Regions from separate parts of the Streptomyces sp. NPDC007264 genome, predicted to be linked through region 1. Evidence: riboswitches for the same ligand, from Rfam matches in the RefSeq annotation. Region 1 holds a riboswitch; each other region holds the start of a gene.
What was found. Region 1 has a riboswitch for cyclic di-AMP ahead of ACFYMU_RS15605 (peptidoglycan DD-metalloendopeptidase family protein). Riboswitches for the same ligand answer to the same signal wherever they lie in the genome.

Region 1 (5,519 bases):
CGGGGGTCATGTGGATGTCCGGCCAGAACTCCGAGTACGCCCCGATCTGGATCATCGTGGCGTCGAACGGACCGTGTGCGGCACCGATGTCCTCGAAGCCGTCGAAGTAGCCGGTGTCGCCACTGTGGTAGATGCGGTGCTCCTCGCCGGCCACGGACCACGACGCCCACAGCGTGTGCTGTCCGTTGCGCAGCCCGCGGCCGCAGAAGTGGCGGGCGGGCGTGGCCGTCAGGGTGATGCCGCCGACCTTCGTCGACTCGTGCCAGTCCAGCTCGCGGAGCCGGTCCGCGGCCACGCCCCAGTGCTCCAGGTGACCGCCGACGCCCAGCGGTATCGCGAACACGGTGTCCGTGTCCGCCAGGGCCCTGATGGTGGGCAGGTCGAGGTGGTCGTAGTGGTCGTGGGAGATGACGACCACGTCGACCGGGCCGAGCGCGGCCACGGGCAGGGGCACCGGGTGCAGCCGCTTGGGGCCCAGGAAGTCGAAGGGGGAACAACGGTCGCCCCACACCGGGTCGAAGAGCACCCGGTGTCCGTCGATCTCGGCGAGCACGCTGGAGTGCCCCATCCATGTCACCCGCAACCCGCTCGCCGGGGGGCGGGCCAGGTCGGCGTACGTGGTCGGGTGCACGGGGACGGTGCCGGCCGGAGCGCGCCGGAGACGGTCCTCCTTGCGGAAGTAGACCTTCGCCAGCTCCACCGCGGAATTGCCGGACGGCCGGATCCGGGTGCCTTCAGGGTTCACGAAGGCGCCGTTCGCGAAATGCGGCGATCTGCGGATCCGCTCCAGGCGTTCCCCGCTCGGGTCCACGCCGAACGCGACGGGCCGCAGCGCGCGGAGCCCGGAGCTCAGGGAACGGAAACCGGTCACGGCACCTCCAGTTGGAGTCGGGTCGGGCGTCCCGTACGGGCGGCCCTGTGGCAGCACCGGGCGGGCCGTGTCACAGCGCGCCCATGTCTCTCCAACCCCTCGCCGCACGTTCTTCTTCCGCATCCGGGAGCGGTGTTCGCGGCGCGGGTGCGGCAAGGCCCTCGCCCCGGCGAGGCGCCCGCCCCGCCGACCCCGGGTGCTCACGAAGCGGGGGCACCCGGTGCGTGGCCGCCGTGCGGGGGGGGTACGGGGCCGTTCCCGTTCGGTGGTGGGGCGGCGCGGACGGCCCGGGCGCGTGGCCCGGGCCGTACCTGCCGGTTGCCGTCGCGGTCAGACCGCCTGCGCGATCCTCGACTTGATGTCGTCCGGGGACAGGGTGCCCTTCGCCACGACGCGGTCGCCGGAGGACTCCCCGCGCAGCCGGCGCCCGATCCACGGGACCAGGTGCTCACGCGCCCAGTGGATGTCGTCGCGCCGCACCTCGAGCGTGCCGCGCGGGGGCAGCGGCGGCCACGGCTGGTCGGGGTCGGCGGGCACCTCGACACCGAGGACCTGGCCCGCTCTCAGGGCGACCCGGGTGTGCCCCTCGGCCGAGAGGTGGAGGCGGTCGTCGTCCCAGGCGCGCCGGTCCTGGACCGTCCTGAGCGACCACAGGTCGAGGACCGGGCAGCCGTACCGGTCGGCGATCGCCCGGACGTGCCCGTTGTAGGTGGCGATCTTCCCGCGCAGATGCTTGAGCACGGGCACGCCGCGCGTGTCGAAGCCGGTGGTCACCATGACGGTGCCGACGGCGGAGGCGAGATCGGCGACGGCGCGCTCGAAGCGCTCGGCGACGTCGTCGGGGTCGGTGCCGGGGCGGATGATGTCGTTGCCCCCGGCGCAGAAGGAGACGAGGTCCGGGGCGAGTCGGACGGCTTTCGGCACCTGGTCCGCGACGATCTGGTCGAGCAGCTTGCCGCGTACCGCGAGGTTCGTGTACTCGAAGTCGCCTTCCGGCCGCCGGTCGGCGAGGAGGACGGCGAACCGGTCCGCCCAGCCGACGAACTGCCCGTCGGGTCCGGGGTCGCCGACGCCCTCGGTGAAGCTGTCCCCCACCGCCACGTACGACCCGATCACTGATCTGCTGTCATTCTTCGAATCGTCTGCCACATCGGCTCATGATTCACCTCCGATGTGAGCTACGCGACCGTAGGAAGGGGTTGACGGGCGGTGAGAAAGACCACGGGGCGCATGCGGAACAAGCCTCTGCGTACGGTTGTTGAGCGACCCGCCGGAGCAAGGGCCGTCCTGCGCACGGGACACGGCTGAAGGCCGGCCCCCCGGGGAACGAGGGGTCCGGCCTTCGGGTCCGGCGGGCCGTTGCGGGTCAGCCGATGGACACGCCGTGCGAGCGCAGGTAGGCGACCGGGTCCACGTCCGAGCCGTAGTTCGGGGTCGTGCGGATCTCGAAGTGGAGGTGCGGTCCGGTGACGTTGCCGGTGGCGCCGGAGAGGCCGACCTGCTGGCCGCCGGCCACGGTCTGGCCGGCGGAGACGGACAGCTTCGACAGGTGGGCGTACTGCGCGTAGTAGCCGTCGGCGAGCCTGACGACGACCTGGTTGCCGTACGCGCCGCCCCAGCCCGCGGAGGCCACGGTGCCGGCGCCCACGGCCTTGAGGCTGCTGCCGGTCGGGACGGCGAAGTCGATGCCGGTGTGGTAGCCGCTCGACCACATGCTGCCCGCGACGTGGTACTTGGTGCCGATGGCGACGCCCAGGACCGGCATGCTGTAGCCGGTGGCGGCGGTCGCGGCCTTGGGAGCCGCCGTCGTCGTGGCCGCGGAGGTCTGGGCCTTCGCGGGTGACGGTGCGGCCGCGGCGGCGCCCAGCGCCAGCTTCTGGCCGGGGTGGATCAGCGACGGGTCGGAGCCGATGACCGTGCGGTTGTCCTGGTAGAGCTTCTTCCAGCCACCGGCGACGTGCTGGTCCGCGGCGATCGCGGACAGGCAGTCGCCGGGCTTCACCGTGTAGGTCTTGACGGCGACCGCCTTGACGGCGGCCTTCTTCGCTACCGGAGCCGCGGCCACGGCCTTGCCGGAGACGGTTGCCGCGGGGGCGGCGGCATGCGCGTCGGTGGCCCCCAGCAACGGCAGCGCGAGGGCGGCGCCACCGGTTCCGACAAAGGCCATGGAACGCATGAGGCGACGGGGCTTGGGACGGCGGTGCTTGCCTTTTGCAGGCATGTCGAATTCCTCTCCGGCGCCTGCGAGGTGAGCTGTCGGGTGCGGACTGGAGATGTCCGGTCGCGGCAGTGCGCGGCTTTACCCCTAGCCGTTCCGGAGACCGGAACAGGCGTCTTGCCTGTGGGTCCCCCGCTCCTGCCGGGCACGGGTAGAGGGTGTAAGCGCCGGGCGGCGGCAGGATTCGGCGTTCCACCCGGATCGAGGGGAACGTAAGCGACCCGGACGCATGGGGACAACCATCCGGTTTCCCCATTGGCCCATTTCTCTTGATCCATGCGGAAATTACCGGTGACCCTGTGTCGATACGAGATGCGGAGACATTCTCAATCGCCCCGAAAAGACGCCACAATTACGTGAACATGGCGACAGCGGAACGTCACAAATATGACGCTGCTCACGTATCGCAATTTCAGGGCGCCTCATTCCAGGCGGAGTTGGAATGAAGGCATCAATTCGGACAGAACACTCAGACGCGACACAGTCGGATAACCGTCGCATCGAGGTCACCCCGCAGGGCGGTCCGCAGTCCGTGATGCAGCAGCACCGCACCTCGATACACTTCGCCCGTTTCGCGGCATTCGTACCGTGCTTCCGGGTCAAGTCCGCGCAACCGCAGCGGAGCGACCGGCTCGCCGTAGTGCTGCGCCTGGAGCCAGGCGAGGACCACCGTCTCGTCCCCGAGCACGTACTGGACCGCGCTCAGCCCGCCCGCGGGAGGCCTCAGCCGGTACAGATCGCCGTGCTGGACGACGGGACGGATCTGCCGGTAGAGACCGACCCAGTCCCGCGCCTCGGCCAGCTCCGACTCGCTCCACTTCGTGAGGTCGCCGCCGACGCCGAGCACCCCGGCCATGGCACTCACGAACCGGAGACGCAGCGCGCTGACCCGCCCGTTGAGCTGCGTGTTCGGGCTGTCGGTGACCCAGGCGGCCATGACCCGGGCCGGATGGATCTGACTGAAGCCGTGCTGGATGGCGAGCCGGTCGAGCGGGTCGGTGTTGTCGGAGGTCCACACCTGGTCCGTGCGGCTCATGACCCCGAGGTCCACGCGTCCGCCGCCGCCGGAGCAGGACTCGAAGGCGACCGTGGGGTGCGCCGCCCGCAAGCGGTCCACCAGGGCGTACAGGGCGCGCACATGGTCGACCCACAGGCGTTGCGGATACGGGTCGCCGGGCCAGCCGGCATCGGTGAAGCAGCGGTTGAAGTCCCACTTCACGTAGTCGATCGGGGCACTGGAGAGCAGCCCGTCGAGCTGCCGCCAGAGATACTCCTGGACATCGTCGCGGGCGAGATTCAGTACGAGCTGATTGCGGAATTCTGTCCTGTTTCGCCCCTTTTGATGCTGTACCCAGTCGGGGTGTGCGCGGTAGAGGTCGCTGTCCGGATTGACCATCTCGGGCTCCACCCAGATGCCGAACTGCATCCCGAGGGCGTGCACGTGGTCGGCCAGAGGCGTGAGGCCGGACGGGAAGCGGTCGGGGTTGGGGCTCCAGTCGCCGAGTCCCGCCCGATCGCCGGTGCGGGCGCCGAACCAGCCGTCGTCGACCACGAACAGCTCGACGCCCATGGCCGCCGCCCGTCGTGCGAGCGCCCGCTGCTGCTCCTCGGAGATGTCGAACCCGGTGGCCTCCCAGGAGTTGTAGAGCACCGGCCGGTCCCGGTCCGCGTCCGGGATGACGTACGCCCGCTGGTACGCGTGCCAGGCGCGGCTCGCACCGCCGAGACCACCGTCGCTCCACAGTCCCTCGAAGACCGGAGCGACGAACGTCTCCCCCGCGGCCAGCCGCAGCAGTCCGGAGTCGTCGTACCCGGCACCGCCGGTGATCTGGACGCGTGCGTCCGGGAGTTGGGCCACCGCGATCCGCCAGGTGCCGGACCAGGCGAGCGCGCAGCCGTAGACCTCGCCGTGCTCCTCGGTCGCGTCCACGTCGAGCGCGACCCACGGCAGGTGCTGATGCCCGGTGTGGCCGCGCCGGCTGCCGATGACCTTCTCGCCGTAGGTGAGGGGCGAGCGCACGAGCCGGGACTCGGCCGCCCAGCGGCCGTGCAGCTGCGACAGCCGCCAGCCGTCCCGCTCGGGCAGGGTCCAGGTCGCGGAGTCGGCACGCAGGAGTTCGACGGGGCCGGGGCCCGTGTTGGCCAGGGTCACCCAGCGCTCGACCACGTCCCCGCGCATGCGGTAGTGGAGGGTGATCACGAGCCCGGCGTCGGTGAACCGCAGCCGCAGTTCCCCGCCGTCCGCCTCGTACCCCTCGAAGGCCCACTCGGTGCCCCGGCGCTCGTCGGTGCGGACCGACAGGGCGGGGCGGGCGAAGCGGGGACCGCCCTCGACCGGGTACTCCTCGTGGCCGTCGAGCGGGGACTCGAAGGGCCGGTACGGCGGTGCGGGCAGCGCGGCAAGGGCCTCGGCGTCGGCGAGGGCGATCC
Region 2 (5,519 bases), on a different contig from region 1:
TCACCTCGCCGAGCCCGACCCGTGTCCCGTCCGGCCCGGGCGCCCACGCCGTCAGCGTGACCACGTCCCCGTCCTCCAGGAACGCCCGCTTGCCGTCGGGGAGTTCGAGAGCGTCGCGGCCGTTCCAGGTGAGTTCGAGGAGCGAGCCGCGTTCGCGCTCCGCCGCGCCGCTCACGGTGCCCGAGCCGTACAGGTCGCCCGTCCGCAGCGACGCCCCGTTCACCGTCATGTGGGCCAGTTGCTGGGCCGCCGTCCAGTACATGGTGGAGAAGGGTGGCCGGGAGACGACATGGCCGTTGATCGCGACGGAGATGCGCAGGTCGTAGCCGGCCGGTTCCTCCCGCGCGTCGTCCAGGTACGGCAGCAGCGGATGGGTGCGCTCCGGCGGCGCCACCCGCGCCTGCTCCAGCGCGTCCAGCGGGGTGATCCACGCCGAGACCGATGTGGCGAACGACTTGCCGAGGAACGGCCCCAGCGGCACGTACTCCCACGCCTGGATGTCCCGCGCCGACCAGTCGTTGAGCAGGCACAGCCCGAAGACGTGGTCACGGAACGCGGACAGCGCCACCGGCCGGCCCAGCCGCGACGGGACCCCCACCACGAAGCCCACCTCCGCCTCGATGTCCAGGCGGACGGACGGGCCGAAGACCGGAGCGGGGTCCGTGGGGGCCTTCCGCTGCCCCTGTGGACGCACGACGTCCGTGCCCGACACCACGACGGTCCCCGACCGCCCGTGGTAACCGATCGGCAGATGCTTCCAGTTGGGGGTCAGCGAGTCCTCCGCGTCCGGACGGAAGATCCGCCCCACATTGCGGGCGTGGTTCTCGGAGGCGTAGAAGTCGACGTAGTCCGCGACCTCGAAGGGCAGGTGGAGGGTCACCTCGGACAGCGGGCGCATCAGCGGCTCCACCGTCTCCCGGTGCGCGGGCACCGTCACCCACGCCGTCAGCGCCCGGCGCACGTCCGACCATGCGGTGCGGCCCGCGGCCAGCAGCGGTCCCAGGGACGGCCGCGCCAGCAGGGAGGCGTACGGGGAGCCGAGGGCCTCGGCCGCCGCGCCGGCGTCGAGCACGTGGTCGCCCAGGCGGACGCCGACGGTGCGCTCGTCGGAGCCTGCGGGGGAGAACACGCCGTAGGGGAGGTTGTGCGGGCCGAAGGGGTCGCCCTCGGGGACGTCGAAGGGGGGCATGGGATGCTGCCTCGCTCTCGTGCGTTCCGGTGGTGCCGTGCAGGGGTGGTTGCAGGTGGTCGCGGCACACGTTACGGGTGGGCCGCCCGTCGTGGACAGCGTCTACCGGCTGCGGCGGCGGACGGACCCGCACCCACCGGACCGTTCTCCCACAGCTCCCAGCACCACGAGATGATCACGTGGCTGCGCGACCGCTTCGAAGGCGGGGTGCAGGTGCGCGAGTGATGCGCTTCGTGTGCTGCGGCACGGGGTTCGCGTCGTCGCGGCGGGTACGGCATCTGGCCGCGGCGCACGGCTGGATCCTCGTCCGGTTCGCGCCGAGCACGCCGGGGTGTTCCATCCGTATTCTCTGATCATGGCCGCACCCCTTGCATATGCACTCATCGCCACCGACCTGGACGGAACCCTGCTGCGTGGTGACGACACGCTCTCCGACCGGTCGAAGGCCGCGCTGGCGCGGGCCGTGGCGGCCGGCGCCCAGCACCTGGTGGTCACGGGGCGTCCGGCGCCCAGGGTGCGGCCGCTGCTCGACGACCTGGGCAGCAGGGGGCTCGCGGTGTGCGGACAGGGCGCGCAGGTGTACGACGCCGGCGCGGACCGGCTGCTGTTCTCCGTCACGCTGGACCGGGAGTTGGCGGAGACCGCGCTCGGCAAGGTCGAGGCCGAGGTGGGGCAGGTCTACGCGGCCGTCGACCAGGACGGGGTGCACGGGCTCACCCTCGTCGAGCCCGGCTACCGGATGCCGCACCCCACCCTGCCCGCGGTGCGGGTCGAGCGGCGCGACGACCTGTGGTGCGAGCCCATCAGCAAGGTGCTGCTGCGCCACCCCACCCTGTCCGACGACGAGTTGGCGATGGCGGCCCGCGGTGCGATCGGGTCGCTGGCGACGGTCACCATGTCGGGGCCCGGAACCGTCGAACTCCAGCCGTGCGGCATCACGAAGGCGACGGGACTCGCGCTGGCCGCCGAGCATCTGGGCCTGAGCCCGTCCCGGACCATCGCCTTCGGCGACATGCCCAACGACATCCCCATGTTCGACTGGGCCGCGCACGGCGTCGCCATGGCCAATGCCCATCCCGAACTCAAGGCGGTCGCCGACGAGATCACCCTGTCCAACGAGGACGACGGCATCGCCGTCGTCCTCGAGAGACTCTTCGGGGTCAGTACGCGCTGTTGACGTTGTCGATCGAGCCGTACCTGTGGGCCGCGTAGTTGCAGGCGGCCGTGATGTTCGCGATCGGGTCGTAGGGGTCGTACGCCGTGCCGGGCACGTGGTAGGTGCGGAAGGTCGGGTCGATGACCTGCAGGAGGCCCTTGGACGGGATGCCCTTCGCGGCGTTGCTGTCCCAGTTGTTGATGGCCCTCGGGTTGCCCGACGACTCGCGCATCACATTGCGGTAGATCCCGTTGTAGGACCCGGGAATCCCGTGCTTCGCCATGACGGTCAGCGACTGACGGATCCAGCCGTCGAGGCTGCCGCGGTAAGCCGTGGCGGTCGCCGGTGCGGCGGCGGGAGCGGCGGCCGAAGCGCTCGTCGCACCCACGACGGGAAGAGCGAGCACGGCGGCACCGGTCGCCGCGGCGGCGAGGGTGCGGCGGATGCGGGCGGCCTTGGACCGGTCGTTCCGACGGCGTGCGGGCAGGGCGAAAGCGGGCATGTCGTTTTCCTCTCCGGCGCCTGCGAGGTGAGCTGTCGGGTTCGGGCTGGGAGGTGCCCGGCCGTGTCCTCGGTTCCGAGGGCGTGGCTTCACCCCGAGCCGTTCCGGCGCGGTGTCCGGTTCGGCGACCTACCTGGGTCCCCCGCTCCTGCCGTCATCGGTCGATGGGCCCTCGAGCGGCGGCAGGATTCGGCGATCCGCTCGGGTCGAGAGGAAGGTAAGCGAGGGGAGATGTCGGGAACAAGCCGGAAGTCGCGGTCCAGCCGAAATGACCTTGAGATTCCGCAATGTGGATATTGGTCCCCCGTGGAGTCGGCAGTCAACATGCCCTTTGTAGAAGGAAAGTTGACTACATGACCGAAAAGAGCCATATAGTGGTGGCGTGACCGAATTCACTGGCGCCCTGCCGACGGTAAGGAACTTGGCGTTATGGGAAATCGGGTGCCAATTCGGGCAAATGGGGTGGAGGTCGCCGGCCCCCCCGAGGATCCCCGCACGCCTTCGATGTCCTGGTGGCGAAGGTCACAGGAAGTGAGCCCTTAATGCCCCCTATTCGGGCATTTCGCTGGTGCGGGGGAGGTGGGCGTCGTACGGGGAATCCGCGTCACCCATGTCCGGTGGAACACCACTTCGTCGCCGTCCCCGCAGACGAGCTCGTCCGACACGACGAACTCCGCCGCCGTGCAGACGATCCCGGAGTGCGTCTCCACCCTGGCGTCCCATCCCGTCTCCGGGCGGTGCATCCGCACGGACCGGTCCCAGCGGGCGCGGGCCGTCAGCGGGTCGGCGTCCTCGACGGTGTACGTCTCCCGGGCGTCCTCGGCGACCTCGAGACCGTCGGGGTACACCAGAACACCCTCCCGGCAGGGGGCGAGTTCCAGGCGCCACTCGCCCTTCGCCACGTCCCGGACCACCAGCCGGCTCGGGCGCGGTTCGTCGAGCGTGGCCGGGGAGCTGACGCCCAGCGGCTCGGCGTGCTCCGGCTCCCCGAACACGAGGGGCGGCCCCGACTGCGCCGTGCGCACGGGAAGTTCGAGCCGACTGCCCGACGGATCCAGGACGAGGCCCGCCTCCGCGCCCGGTTGCGGCCACAGCCACGGCCAGTACACGGAGGACACGGCTAGGCGGATGCGGTGGCCGGGCGGGAAGGCGTGGCCGGTGCCGCCCAGCTCGACCACCACGTCCTCGGTGGCCCCCGGGGCCCGGGAGGCCGTCCGGTCGCCGCCGGCACGCGCGGACAGGTCCAGGACGCCGCGGGTGACGAGGACCGACGTCCCGTCGGGCGCCACGTCGCACAGCCGGGCGACCACCTGCCCGCACGGCGCCGGGCAGGTCAGCCGCAGTCGTACCCGGGGCCGCCCCAGCACCCAGGTCTCCTCCTCCGCCCCGAACTCGAAGCACACCGACCTCGCGTCCTCCTCGCGCTGGTCGGGCGGCAGGTCCGCGTCGCCGCCGCGGGGGACGAAGCGGCCGGCGTCCAGACCGGTGTGCAGCGGGGACCGCACGGGCACAGGGGCGCCCCGGAGCGCGTAGGGGACCGGGGTGACGTTCGGCGACGGCCACGACGGCTCGCCGACCCAGCGGCCCGGCAGCCCCTCGCACCCGGCCGCGGGAGGGCGGGCGCCGGTGACGTACGCGCGCAGCAGCGGCTCCGCCATGACCCCCGTGTCCCTGCCCCTGAGCCAGTGGTCCCACCAGCGGAGGGTCTCCTGGAGGAAGCCGATCGCCGGGCCGGGCGGCAGACCGTGGTCGGGGTACGCGTGCGGCCACGGCCCGATCAGGCCCCGTACGCGGTCGGCCGGAAGGCGCTCCAGGAGGGCGAGCACGGTGTCCCGGTACGGGTCGTGCCAGCCGCCCACCGCGAGCACGGCGGCCCGGACCGCGCCGGCGTCCCCGGAGAGGGTGCCGTGGCCTTCTCGGGTGCCCTGCTCGCGCGGGTCCGCCCGGACACGGGCGGGAGGGTGGAGTGCCTCCAGGCGCCTGAGCCAGTCGTCGCGCCACACCGTGCCCACGTACCGGGGGTCCGGCGGCTGGGCCGCGAGACCGAGCACCGCCGCCGCCCGGGCGCGAGTGGGGCCGGAGAGGACGGAACCGCCGGGGTGCTCCGCGTCGCGGTCGCACGGGTGGCAGGGGCGGTACGGGTCGTACGGGTCGTACGGGTCATGCGGGTCGTACGGCTTGTACGTGCTGTACGGCTCGTATGGGTCGTACGGGTCGTCGGCGGGGCAGACCGCGACGACCGCCTTGAGCGGCTCCGGGGCGAGGGCGGCGACCCGGAGGGCGGCGGAGCCGCCCCGGGAGAGGCCGAACATGCCCACGCGGCCGTCGCACCAGGGCTGCGCGGCCAGCCACTCGACGACCTCGACGCCGTCCGAGGGCCCGGTCGCCCCGCCGGCGCCGGCGGGCGGCCCGTCCGAGTTGCCGTACCCGCGGGCGTCCACGCGGACGGAGGCGTAGCCGTGGCCCGCGTACCAGGGATGACGCTGGTGGTCGCGGGCCGCGGTCGCGTCGGTGAGGCGGCCCGGGTGGTACTCGAGCAGGGCGGGGACGGGCTCATCGGTGAGGGGCCGCCATACGCGCGCGTACAGACGGGTGCCGTCCTGGAGCGGGATCCAGACGTCGTCGTGGGCCGTTTCATGGGGGAAGGCCGTACGGATGCGCATGTGCCTGAC
Region 3 (5,519 bases), on a different contig from region 1:
CCTCCGTACGGAACGTACGTCCTGTACATTTTTTACAGGAGTGATTCCGAGGAGGCGCAAGTCATGCACCGACCGTCCGCCCGCCATGTCCTGCCGGAGTTCACCGAACGCACCGGCTACGGACAGCGGACCCTTGACCCGTACGCGAAGCTCCTGGACGAGCGGATCGTGTTTCTGGGGACGCCGATCGACGACACGTCGGCGAACGACGTGATGGCGCAGTTCATGCATCTGGAGTATCTGGACCCCGACCGCGACATCTCGCTGTACATCAACTCCCCGGGCGGCTCGTTCACCGCCATGACCGCGGTCTACGACACGATGCAGTACGTCAGTTGCGACGTGGAGACGGTCTGCCTCGGCCGGGCGGCGTCGGCCGCGGCCGTGCTGCTCGCCGCGGGCGCGCCGGGCAAGCGGCTGGCGCTGCCCGGTGCGCGCGTCCTGATCCACCAGCCGTCCCTGCCGGAGCCGGTACGGGGACAGGCCACCGATCTGGCCATCCAGGCCGAGGAGTTGATGCGCACCCGCAGGCGCCTGGAGGAGATGCTGGCGCGGCACACGGGGCAGGCGCCGGATCGCATCGCCGCCGACATCGAGCGGGACACGATCCTCGACTCACGCGCCGCGGTGGAGTACGGACTGGTCGACCGCATCGTCTCCGGCCGCACGGCATCGCACACCGCACCCGGCACGAGGTGAGCCGATGCTGCCGCCCGAACTTCCGCCGCTGCCCGCGCTGACCCGCGCGGAGGCGGAGTTGATCGACCGTTACCTCGATGTCGTCGACCTGCTCGGCCGCATCAACCCCGCGCACTCCGGTGACACCTACCGGGGCCTGCGCGCCGCCCAGGCCCTGGTGGGCAAGGCGGCGGCCCTGCGCGAGGCGCTGACGCTGATGCACCAGCGCGGGGAGCACGAACTGCACGGCCCGACCCTCGCCCGCGCCCTGCGCACCCTCGACGGCGAACGCCGCGCGGACCGCGTCGCCGTGCCTCCCGGGGCGGACTGAGCCGGGACCCCCGGAGCCGCCGGAGCGAGGGGCGGACGACGGCCTCGCGCCCCGGGCCGGAAGGCTGAGGCGGGCAGACCGCTCCATGGGCATGCCGGACGGCCGGCCGTCCGTCCGGCGCGGCTCAAACGGGCCAAATGGTGTACCCCGGACCGGAGTAGAGAGGGCTCCGGTGTCCGGCCCGCAGGAGTCGCGCAACATGCCTGCCCGCAGGGCGCGATGCGGGACTCCGATGCAGGTCGGGGCCTGGTTCGCTCCCTCAACTTCCCTCGAGAGGACGGTTGTCCACCCGAACGAGTGAGTGGTGAGTAACGCCACAAATCGCCGATTCCATTGTGATTTTCGGACCCTGGTAGGTGAAGATCCCTTCCTGACGACAAGCCCCCGCCACCGCGGCGGGGCGGTCCGGGCGGACGCCGAATCCTGCCGCCGCCCGGATGACCGGTCGACAGGAGTGGATCGGCAGGAGTGGAGGACCCGGCAAGGCGGGCCGCCGGAGAGATCCGGAGGTCCTTGGGGTGAAGCCGCGCGAGCGGCCGGGCTACTTCGCCAGTCCGAATCCGACAGGTCATCCTTCACAGGCGGCTGACGAAGGGTTGCGCATGACTGCGCTCAATCGTGTCCCGTCGCTGCTGACCCGGGCCGGCACCGCCTCGGCCCTCACCCTCGCCGCCGTCGGCGGCGGCATCGCGGTCCCCGGCGTCTCCACCGACGCGGCCGCCGCGACTCCGGCGGCCAAGGCTCTCCAGATCGCGGCGTCGAAGAAGGGAGCCCCGTACAAGTGGGGCGCCACCGGACCGCGCCGCTTCGACTGCTCCGGGCTCACCCTCTACGCCTTCAAGAAGGCGGGCAAGAAGCTGCCCCGTACGGCCGCGGCGCAGTACAACACGACGCACCACGTCTCCTCCTCGCACCGCAAGGCCGGAGACCTGGTGTTCTTCCACTCGGGCCGGAACATCTACCACGTCGGCATCTACGCCGGGAAGGGAAAGATCTGGCACTCCCCGCGGACCGGGGACGTGGTCAGGCTCCAGAAGATCTGGACGAAGAGCGTCTGGTACGGGCGGGTCGGCTGACGCGGCCGGCGGGGCGGCGGCCCGGTGCGCCGCCGCCCCGCCGGGGCGTGACCAGGGCCGGAACGGGAACTCGTGCACCATGGCCGACCGAGCTCCCCCTCAGGCACGGCGCGAGACTCCCCTGGAGCGCGCCGACCGCAACTTCGCCGAGTTGCTGCAGGAACTGCGCGTCACCCAGACCGGGGTCCAGATCCTGTTCGCGTTCCTGCTGACCCTGGCCTTCACCCCGCGCTTCCCGTCCCTGGACACGGTCCAGCGCGCCACGTACGTCACGACGCTCCTGCTCGCCGTGCTGGCCGCGGCCCTGTTCACGGCGCCCGCGGCGCTGCACCGCTCGCTCTTCCAGCAGAACGCCAAGCCCGTCATCGTGCGGGTCTCCTCCCGCCTCGCCACGGTCGGGATGACCATGCTGATGCTCGCACTGACCGGATCGGTACTGCTGGTGGTGGACGTGTCGCTCAACCGGGCCGCCGGCATCGCCGCGGGCGTGGGGACGCTCGTCGTCTGCGTGGGCCTGTGGCGCGTCCTGCCCTGGCTGCTGGGACGGGGCGTCCTCGCGGCTCCGCGGGCTCCGGGAGCGGAAGCGGGGCGGGACGGGCCGGAGCACTCCGGGTGACCGCAGCGCGGTCCGCGGCCGCCCCGGAGGGGGTGGCCCCGGTGTCGGGCACCCCGCGCATCGCCTCGGTCACGGTGCGCGTCGACGCGGCGGAACCGGCCGCCGACGCCTCTCGCGGCCGGCGGCGCGGGCGGTCACGGCTCCCGTTGCCCGCCCGCGGCGACCGACTGGACCGGCGTGCTCCACGGGAGCTCGATCGCGACCGTCTTGCCGCCCTCCCTGGTGGGCCGCACGCTCACTGTGCCGCCGCACTCCGCGGTCAACCAGCGGATGATCACCATGCCGCGGCCGTTGTCCTGCTGCACGGCCGCGGGCAGCCGTCTCGGAAAGCGGGGATGGCTGTCGGTGACGCCGATCCGAAGTAACTCGTCCCGGTCCAGCACGACGTCGACCGTGAAGGTGGGCGACTTCCCGAGGGTGTGCTGCACGGCGTTCGTGGTGAGTTCGGAGACGATGAGGCGTACGGTGTCGGCGATCTCGGAATCCCTCGGCAGGCCCCATTCCGCGAGGACGTCGGCGACATATGTTCGAGCCACGGAGACCGAGGCGGGATCGCTCGGCAGAGTGACGGATGCTTCCTGGTGATCTGCCATGGCGACGTCGTCCCTTTCCCACGGGACCGGAGTCCGACACGGAGCGGTTGGTTTCCGGTGCGGTCCCGGACTTGGTGCTGCGCGCCAGACTGCCATCACCAGGGCTCTCACGGGTGCGTTCCCCCGGGATATGCATATATCTGTCGCTCGAAGCGGTGAACTCTCCGACGACCGAGCGTATTTGGGCCCGGCCCCGGCGCATCCTCTACCGTCGCCGTGGAACCGGGCGCCGCACGGAAGGAGAGTCGGCCATGCAGTACGGACCAGCGGTGCGCCGCCGCAAGCTCGGCGCCGAGCTGCGCGCCCTGCGCGCCCGGTCGGGCCTCACGAGCGGTGCGGCGGCCGCACTCGTCGGCTGGCACCAGTCGAAGGTGAGCCGGATCGAGACGGGCGCCAGCGGCGTCAAGCCGGCCGACGTACGCCTCCTGTTGGACGCGTACGCCGTCGAGGACCCCGGACTGCGGGAACTGCTCCTGGTGTTGGCGGGCTCCGAGGACGGCGGCGGCCGGCAGAACTGGTGGCACGCGTATCGCGGAGTGCTGCCGCCGACCTACCGCGACTTCATCAGCCTGGAGTCGCAGGCGAGCACGATGCGCACACTGGAGACCTCGGTGGTGCCGGGACTGCTGCAGACGCCCGAGTACGCGAGGGCGGTGACGCGGGCCGCCGTCGGCACCCTGGAGGAGGCCGAGCTGGACACCCTGGTGGAGGTGCGGCTGGCCCGGCAGGAAGTGCTGCGTTCGGAGCCTCCGCTGCGGCTGAGCGCCGTCCTGGACGAGGCGGTGCTGCGCCGGGAGGTCGGCGGGCCGGATGTCATGGCCCGGCAGCTGAGGCGGCTCCTGGACGCCGCCGCGCTGCCCCACGTCCGACTCCAGGTCCTGCCGTTCGCAGCCGGGGCGCACATCGGCATCACCGGGCCTTTCGTTATCTTCTCCTTTCCGAGCAGGTCTGATCTGGATGTGGTTGTTCTAGACCACTTGACGAGTAGCCTCTATCTCGAAGGGGAAGAAGACCTTCAGGCCTACAGCGAGGCCTTCAACTCGCTCCGCATCCACGCCCTTTCACCCGAGGAATCGTTGGAGTGCATCGCCGCGTTGGCAGGCGTTGCGTAAGGAGGCACCATGTCAGCACCGCCTCGGCATGTCCCTTCCAGTGCATCCGTGCACGGCGTGCGGTGGCTGCGCAGCAGCCGCAGTACGGGAATGAACAACTGTGTCGAGACCGCCCGTCCGGGCCCCGGGCCCTGGGCCGGGCTGGTGGCCGTGCGCGATTCCAAGAACGTGGCCGGACCGGCCCTGCTCTTCACCCCCGACACCTGGAAGGAGTTCCTGAACGGGCTGCACTGATCTGATCAATTCCGCGCGGCGGGCTCGATCGCGCGCCATTCCGCGGCCGCGGTCGATGTCAATTCCCAGATGAATATTCCCGCACCGCTGCGGACGAGTCCTGTCCGTTCCGCCCGAACCACGCGCGATGCACGGCCGTTCCGCCGACTCACGGCCGCGTCTCGCCGATCACGCGTACGGCGTGCTCGATCTGCCCGTCCGTGAGATCCGCACGGGCGGTCAGACGCAGCCGGGAGACACCGTCCGGCACCGACGGCGGCCGGAAGCAGCCGACGGCGACTCCCGCCGCCCGGCAGTCCGCCGCCCACCGCACGGCCTGCTCGGGGGAGGGCGCGCGCACGGAGACGACGGCGGCATCCGGCCGCACCGCCTCATGGCCCTCGGCCGTGAGGCGGGCGTGCAGGCCCGTCGCCACCTCGCGCGCCCGCTCGGCACGCTCCGGCTCGCGGCGCAGCAGGCGCAGGGCGGCAAGCGCCGCACCCGCCGCCGCCGGGGCCAGCCCGGTGTCGAAGATGAACGTCCTGGCCGCGTTGACCAGGTGGTCGACCACCCGCGCCGGACCCAGCACGGCACCGCCCTGGCTGCCCAGCGACTTCGACAGCGTCACCGTCACCACCACGTCGGGCGCGCCCGCGAGCCCCGCCGCGTGCGGGGCGCCCCGGCCGCCGGCCCCGAGGACGCCGAGCCCGTGCGCGTCGTCGACGAGCAGCCCCGCGTCGGACCTCCGGCAGACGGCGGCCAGTTCGGCCAGCGGGGCGGCGTCGCCGTCCACCGAGAAGACGGTGTCCGAGACGACGACGGCGGGTCCCGGGCGGGTGCCGAGCGCCTTGCGCACCGCCTCCGGGTCGGCGTGCGGGACCACCTGGGTGGTGCCACGGG
Region 4 (5,519 bases), on a different contig from region 1:
GATAGACCCGCTGCCCTGGCTGCGCAGCCACGGCCTGGACCCGACCTGACCGACTCCTCGGCGGGCCCCGCCGACCGGCGCGGCCCAGCACCGAGCAGGACCGGGACCTACAGCTTCTCCACCGGCGCGTACCGCAGCAGCAGCCGCTTCGGCTTCGTGTCGCCGAAGTCGATCGTCGCCTCCGCGTTCCCTCCCGTGCCCTTCACCCCGACCACCGTGCCCAGCCCGAACTGGTCGTGCGTGACGCGGTCGCCGACCGCCAGGGAGATCACCGGCTTCTCCGTCGCGCCGCCTGCCCGTCGGGTGGCGAAACCGGCCGCACCCGCGGCCGAGGACCGTGACCGGGTCGACGACAGCGACGCCGCCACACCGGAGAGCGGCCCCGCCGGGACGGGGGTGGAGGGGGCGCCGGTGCGCTTCCACTCCACGTGCTGGTCCGGGATCTCCTCCAGGAAGCGCGAGGGCGGATTGTACGAGGGCTGCCCCCAGGCGCTGCGCAGGGCCGACCGCGTGAGATACAGCCGCTCCCGGGCACGGGTGATGCCGACGTACGCCAGGCGCCGCTCCTCCTCCAGTTCCTTGGTCTGGCCCAGCGCGCGCATGTGCGGGAAGACGCCGTCCTCCATGCCGGTCAGGAAGACCACCGGGAACTCCAGGCCCTTGGCGGTGTGGAGGGTCATCAGCGTGATGACGCCGTGGCCGTCCTCCTCGTCGGGGATCTGGTCGGAGTCGGCGACCAGGGCGACCTGCTCCAGGAAGTCGGAGAGCGTGCCCGGCTCGCCTTCCCCGCGCTCCTGCTCGAACTCCAGTGCCACGGCGGCGAGTTCCTGGAGGTTCTCGATGCGGGTCTCGTCCTGGGGATCGGTCGACGCCTGCAACTCCGCCAGGTAGCCGGTGCGTTCGAGGACCGCCTCGAGGACGGTGGCCGGTCCGGCGCCCGACTCCACGATCGTCCGCAGGTCCTCCATCAGCGCGTTGAACCGCTTGACCGCGTTCGTCGAGCGCGCGGCCATGCCGTACGCCTCGTCCACGCGGCGCAGCGCCTGCGGGAAGCTGACCTTCTCCCGCTGGGCGAGGGCGTCGATCATCGCCTCGGCGCGCTCGCCGATCCCTCGCTTCGGCACGTTCAGGATCCGCCGCAGCGGGACGGAGTCCTCCGGGTTCGCCAGCACCCGCAGGTACGCCAGGACGTCCCGGACCTCCTTGCGCTCGTAGAAGCGGACGCCGCCGACGACCTTGTAGGGCAGGCCGACGCGGATGAAGACCTCTTCGAAGACGCGGGACTGGGCGTTCGTGCGGTAGAAGACGGCGACGTCGCCGGCCTGCGCCTCGCCCCGGTCGGTGAGGCGGTCGATCTCGTCGGCGACGAACTGGGCCTCGTCGTGCTCGGTGTCGGCCACGTAGCCGGTGATCCGGGCGCCCGCGCCCGCGTTGGTCCACAGGTTCTTGGGGCGGCGGGACTCGTTGCGCTCGATGACCGCGTTGGCGGCGCTGAGGATCGTCTGGGTGGAGCGGTAGTTCTGCTCCAGGAGGATCGTCGTCGCGTCCGGGTAGTCCTCCTCGAACTGGAGGATGTTGCGGATGGTCGCGCCGCGGAAGGCGTAGATCGACTGGTCGGCGTCGCCGACGACGCACAGCTCGGCGGGGCGCAGGTCGTCCTCGCCCGGCGGCACGTCCTCGGGCCGGCCGCCGCCCGCGGGGCCGACGAGCTCGCGCACCAGGGCGTACTGGGCGTGGTTCGTGTCCTGGTACTCGTCGACGAGCACGTGGCGGAAGCGGCGGCGGTAGTGCTCGGCGACGTCCGGGAACGCGCGGAGCAGATTGACCGTGGTCATGATCAGGTCGTCGAAGTCGAGCGCGTTCGCCTCGCGCAGCCGTGACTGGTAGAGCGCGTACGCCTGGGCGAGGGTCTTCTCGAAGCCTCCCCCACTCTCGGCTCCGCTCGAGCGGGAGGTGCCCCCAGCCGCCCCGGCGGCGAAGTCCTCCTCGTCGATCAGCTCGTTCTTCAGATTGGAGATCTTGGCGCTGAAGGACTTGGGCGGGAAACGCTTGGGGTCGAGGTCCAGGTCGCGGCAGACCAGCGCCATCAGCCGTTTGCTGTCCGCGGCGTCGTAGATGGAGAAGGAGGACGTGAAGCCGAGCTTCTTGCTCTCCCGCCGCAGGATGCGCACGCAGGCGCTGTGGAAGGTCATCACCCACATCGCGTGGGCGCGCGGCCCGACGAGCTGCTCGACGCGCTCCTTCATCTCGCCCGCGGCCTTGTTGGTGAAGGTGATCGCGAGGATCTGGCCGGGGTGCACGCCTCGCTGGGCCAGCAGATACGCGATGCGGTGGGTGAGCACGCGGGTCTTGCCGGAACCGGCGCCGGCCACGATGAGCAGGGGGGAGCCGGCGTGCACGACGGCCGCGCGCTGGTTCTCGTTCAGCCCCTCGATCAGCGCCTGCGCGTCGAGGGCGGGGCGGGGCGCCCCGTCGCGGTAGTGGGAGTCGCGGTCCGGCGGCAGGTCGAACCGCCCACCGAACAGATCGTCCGGAACCGGCTCCGCTCCGTGATCGTCGTCGGGCGGCGGGGGCTCCTCCTCGTGGGCCGGGGTGCCCTTGAGGTCCGCCAGGAAGCTGTCGTCAAAGAGGCTGCTCATCGCTCTCCGAGTCTAGGCCGCCCCACCGACAACCGGTCGCCGCCCCGAGAAGTCCGTCCGGTCGGATCCGGGTCCGGCTCCGGGTCCGGGTCCGGGTCCGGGTCCGGATGCGGATGCGGATGCGGATCCGGTCGGATCCGGGCCCGGTGATCTTCCGCCGCCACCCGCCCGAGCCGTGTCACCGTGCGGGGCCGTGCCGTGACCGGTGGTGACACCACGGCGTGAAGCCTCCCGCCCGCACACCGGCCGCGAGCGGCGCCCCGGGGAACCGGGCACACGGCCCGACTCCGCCCGACTCCACCCGACTCCGGGAGAAACGGCCAACACCCCCCAGACCCCTCCGCATTGACCGAGGAAGACCACACCCACGACCAAGGTCACGAAAATGTATCGGGCATATCGCACATCAACCTTCACACGGGCCGCATCAGTTGGCTACGGTTCCGGGCGGGCCGCACGACCCCCACCGGCGAAGGTCGCCGGGCCGCGCGGCCTCCGCCGAGTCCGGTGCGCCCGCGGGCAGCCGGAGCCGGGGACCCAACCGACCTTGGGGTGAATCGGCCGACCGCCGCGCGGGGGACGGCCGTAGGGCACACCTTCCGGAACCACCCGCCCGAACCCGACAGCTAACTCGGTAGGCGGTGTACGGAAGGAGTCGCCTCCCATGGCGCCGCACCGCAAGGCGCGCCCCTCGGGCACGCGTATCGCAGGCATACGGACTCCCGTCCTCGCGACGGCGGCCCTCACCTCCGTGGCCCTGCTCTCCCAGACGGCGAACGCCGCACCCTCCACCGACGGCAGGCCGAGCCTCGAGGAGGTCGAGAAGAAGGTCGACGAGCTCTACCACCAGGCCGAGTCCGCCACCGACACGTACAACGCGGCCAAGGAGAAGACGGCCAGGCAGCGCAAGCGCGTCGACACGCTCCTCGACGACGTCGCCAAGCGCACCCAGAAGCTCAACGAGGCGCGGGACGAACTGGGTTCGTTCGCCGCGGCGCAGTACCGCACGGGGGCCGCGGCCCCCGACACGGCCACCTTCCTGCTGGCCGACTCGCCTCAGGACTACTTCGACCAGACCCAGCTGATGGGCCGGCTGACCAGCCGCCAGAAGGACGCGGTCGACGAGTACGTCACCGAGCAGTCCACGACGATGCAGAAGCGGCGGGAGGCCACCAAGAGCCTCCAGACGCTCACCGAGTCGCAGGAGAAGCTCAGGACGACCAAGGCGGACGTCCAGAAGAAGCTCGCCACCGCGCGGCAGCTGCTGTCCGACCTGACCGCGGAGGAGAAGGCGCGGCTCGCCGCGATCGAGAAGAAGAAGCAGGAGGAGGCCCAGCGTCAGGCGGAGGAGCTGGCACGGCAGCAGGCGGCCCGGCAGCAGGCGTCCTCGGGCACGACGACCGGCACCTCGGGGTCCTCTTCCACGTCCACGGGATCCACCTCCACCGGATCCACCTCCACCGGATCCACTTCCACGGGATCCACGTCCACGGACACGTACGCGACGAAGGCCGCGAAGGCGCTGGACTTCGCCCGGGCGCAGATCGGCAAGCCGTACGTGTGGGGCGCGACCGGGCCCGACTCCTACGACTGCTCCGGCCTGACCCAGGCCGCGTGGAAGGCAGCCGGGGTGACGCTTCCGCGGACGACGTACGACCAGGTCAACGCCGGCACGACGGTCTCGCTCACCGATGCCCGGCCCGGTGATCTGATCTTCTTCTACGACGACATCAGCCACGTCGGCATCTACATCGGCAACGGCATGATGATCCACGCCCCCAAACCGGGCGCTTACGTGCGCGAGGAGTCCATCTACTACGCCGGCGCGTCCATCATCCACAGCGTGGTGCGGCCGGCCTGAGGCCGCGTACAAGGCCGCCCCACAACTGTCGGATTCTCGGTGATCTGTCGTCAGCTCGTCGTTGGCGACAGATCACCGAGAGTAAGAAGTCGAAGGCTGTCCCGTCTCGCTGAGCTTGGATGAGTCTCATTAATCCGGGCTGGGCGGCCTCGGTTCTCAGGTTTGGTGGCTGCCGTCGAGAGTGCTGTCACTCTCTGGGGTGACTTCCGTCCCGTTCTGGGTGGCTTGTCTCACGGAATCCGTGATGGTCATGCTCATGGGTGGGCTACGAGCGTTGAGGGGCGGCGCTCCGCCGCAGGTGTCGGATTTCGATCTGGCCTGGCTGTCGCACGGAGTCGAGGTACGGAAGCCTCTGGACCATGCGGCCGAGGTGGCCTTCGAGAAGGCGGCTCCGGTCCGGGACTTCCCGTCGTACCGAGGGCAGCGGCACTTTCCCGGGCTGTACTGGGCGGCAGCGACCGAGCGGCATGTCGGGTTCGAGTCGTGGTTGGAGCGCGATCACGCGATCCTCTTGGACTTGATCCGCAGGTCGTGGGGTTCGCTTCGCAGCCGTTCTGGTTGTTCTGGCGTGATGAGGCGTCGGGCCGTGGCCGCTCGCACGCGCCGGACTACTTCGCACGGGCGGACGACGGAACGGGCCTGGTGCTGGACTGCCGTCCGAAGGATCGTGTCGATGCCCGGTCCGCCACGTCGTTCGCCGCGATGCGCCTCGCGTGTTCACAACTGGGCTGGGCCTACCGGCTGGCCGGGGAGATCCCCGCGGTGCGGGCGGCGAACCTGCGGTGGCTGGCCGGCTACCGCCACCGCCGGTATGGGGAGTCGGCGGGTCTGAACGCGGCAGTGACCGCAGCCTTCGCCGTCCCTGCACCGCTGGTGACCCAGGCCGCAGCGGTCGGCGACCCCATCCAGGTTCTCCCAGTGGTGTTCCACCTGCTGTGGTGCGGACAGCTGACTGCGGACCTGTCCTACCCGCTGAGCGACCGCACCCTCGTGAGCCGGAGTGAGGAACGATGAGGCAG

Region 2: it holds a riboswitch for cyclic di-AMP, as region 1 does, so the genes downstream of both, ACFYMU_RS27275 (transglycosylase SLT domain-containing protein) here and ACFYMU_RS15605 (peptidoglycan DD-metalloendopeptidase family protein) in region 1, are expected to answer to the same signal.
Region 3: it holds a riboswitch for cyclic di-AMP, as region 1 does, so the genes downstream of both, ACFYMU_RS25500 (C40 family peptidase) here and ACFYMU_RS15605 (peptidoglycan DD-metalloendopeptidase family protein) in region 1, are expected to answer to the same signal.
Region 4: it holds a riboswitch for cyclic di-AMP, as region 1 does, so the genes downstream of both, ACFYMU_RS17955 (NlpC/P60 family protein) here and ACFYMU_RS15605 (peptidoglycan DD-metalloendopeptidase family protein) in region 1, are expected to answer to the same signal.

What each region holds. Positions count from the first base shown of each region.
Region 1 covers NZ_JBIAFD010000008.1:49,705-55,223, forward strand. Annotated here, with positions in the region: gene ACFYMU_RS15595 (MBL fold metallo-hydrolase) at 1-871, opposite strand, end outside; gene ACFYMU_RS15600 (SGNH/GDSL hydrolase family protein) at 1,202-1,987, opposite strand; gene ACFYMU_RS15605 (peptidoglycan DD-metalloendopeptidase family protein) at 2,238-3,092, opposite strand; cyclic di-AMP (ydaO/yuaA leader) riboswitch at 3,097-3,253, opposite strand; gene ACFYMU_RS15610 (alpha-galactosidase) at 3,559-5,519, opposite strand, start outside.
Region 2 covers NZ_JBIAFD010000018.1:142,292-147,810, forward strand. Annotated here, with positions in the region: gene fahA (fumarylacetoacetase) at 1-1,189, opposite strand, end outside; gene ACFYMU_RS27270 (HAD family hydrolase) at 1,545-2,366, shown strand; gene ACFYMU_RS27275 (transglycosylase SLT domain-containing protein) at 2,350-2,847, opposite strand; cyclic di-AMP (ydaO/yuaA leader) riboswitch at 2,852-3,017, opposite strand; gene ACFYMU_RS27280 (CocE/NonD family hydrolase) at 3,387-5,510, opposite strand.
Region 3 covers NZ_JBIAFD010000016.1:109,188-114,706, reverse strand. Annotated here, with positions in the region: gene ACFYMU_RS25510 (ATP-dependent Clp protease proteolytic subunit) at 64-699, shown strand; gene ACFYMU_RS25505 (hypothetical protein) at 704-1,009, shown strand; cyclic di-AMP (ydaO/yuaA leader) riboswitch at 1,414-1,608, shown strand; gene ACFYMU_RS25500 (C40 family peptidase) at 1,612-2,085, shown strand; gene ACFYMU_RS25495 (DUF6328 family protein) at 2,165-2,701, shown strand; gene ACFYMU_RS25490 (ATP-binding protein) at 2,836-3,294, opposite strand; gene ACFYMU_RS25485 (helix-turn-helix domain-containing protein) at 3,546-4,406, shown strand; gene ACFYMU_RS25480 (DUF397 domain-containing protein) at 4,416-4,640, shown strand; gene ACFYMU_RS25475 (8-amino-7-oxononanoate synthase) at 4,789-5,519, opposite strand, start outside.
Region 4 covers NZ_JBIAFD010000009.1:188,468-193,986, reverse strand. Annotated here, with positions in the region: gene ACFYMU_RS17965 (M23 family metallopeptidase) at 1-49, shown strand, start outside; gene pcrA (DNA helicase PcrA) at 108-2,639, opposite strand; cyclic di-AMP (ydaO/yuaA leader) riboswitch at 3,126-3,295, shown strand; gene ACFYMU_RS17955 (NlpC/P60 family protein) at 3,304-4,500, shown strand; gene ACFYMU_RS17950 (TnsA-like heteromeric transposase endonuclease subunit) at 5,032-5,514, shown strand.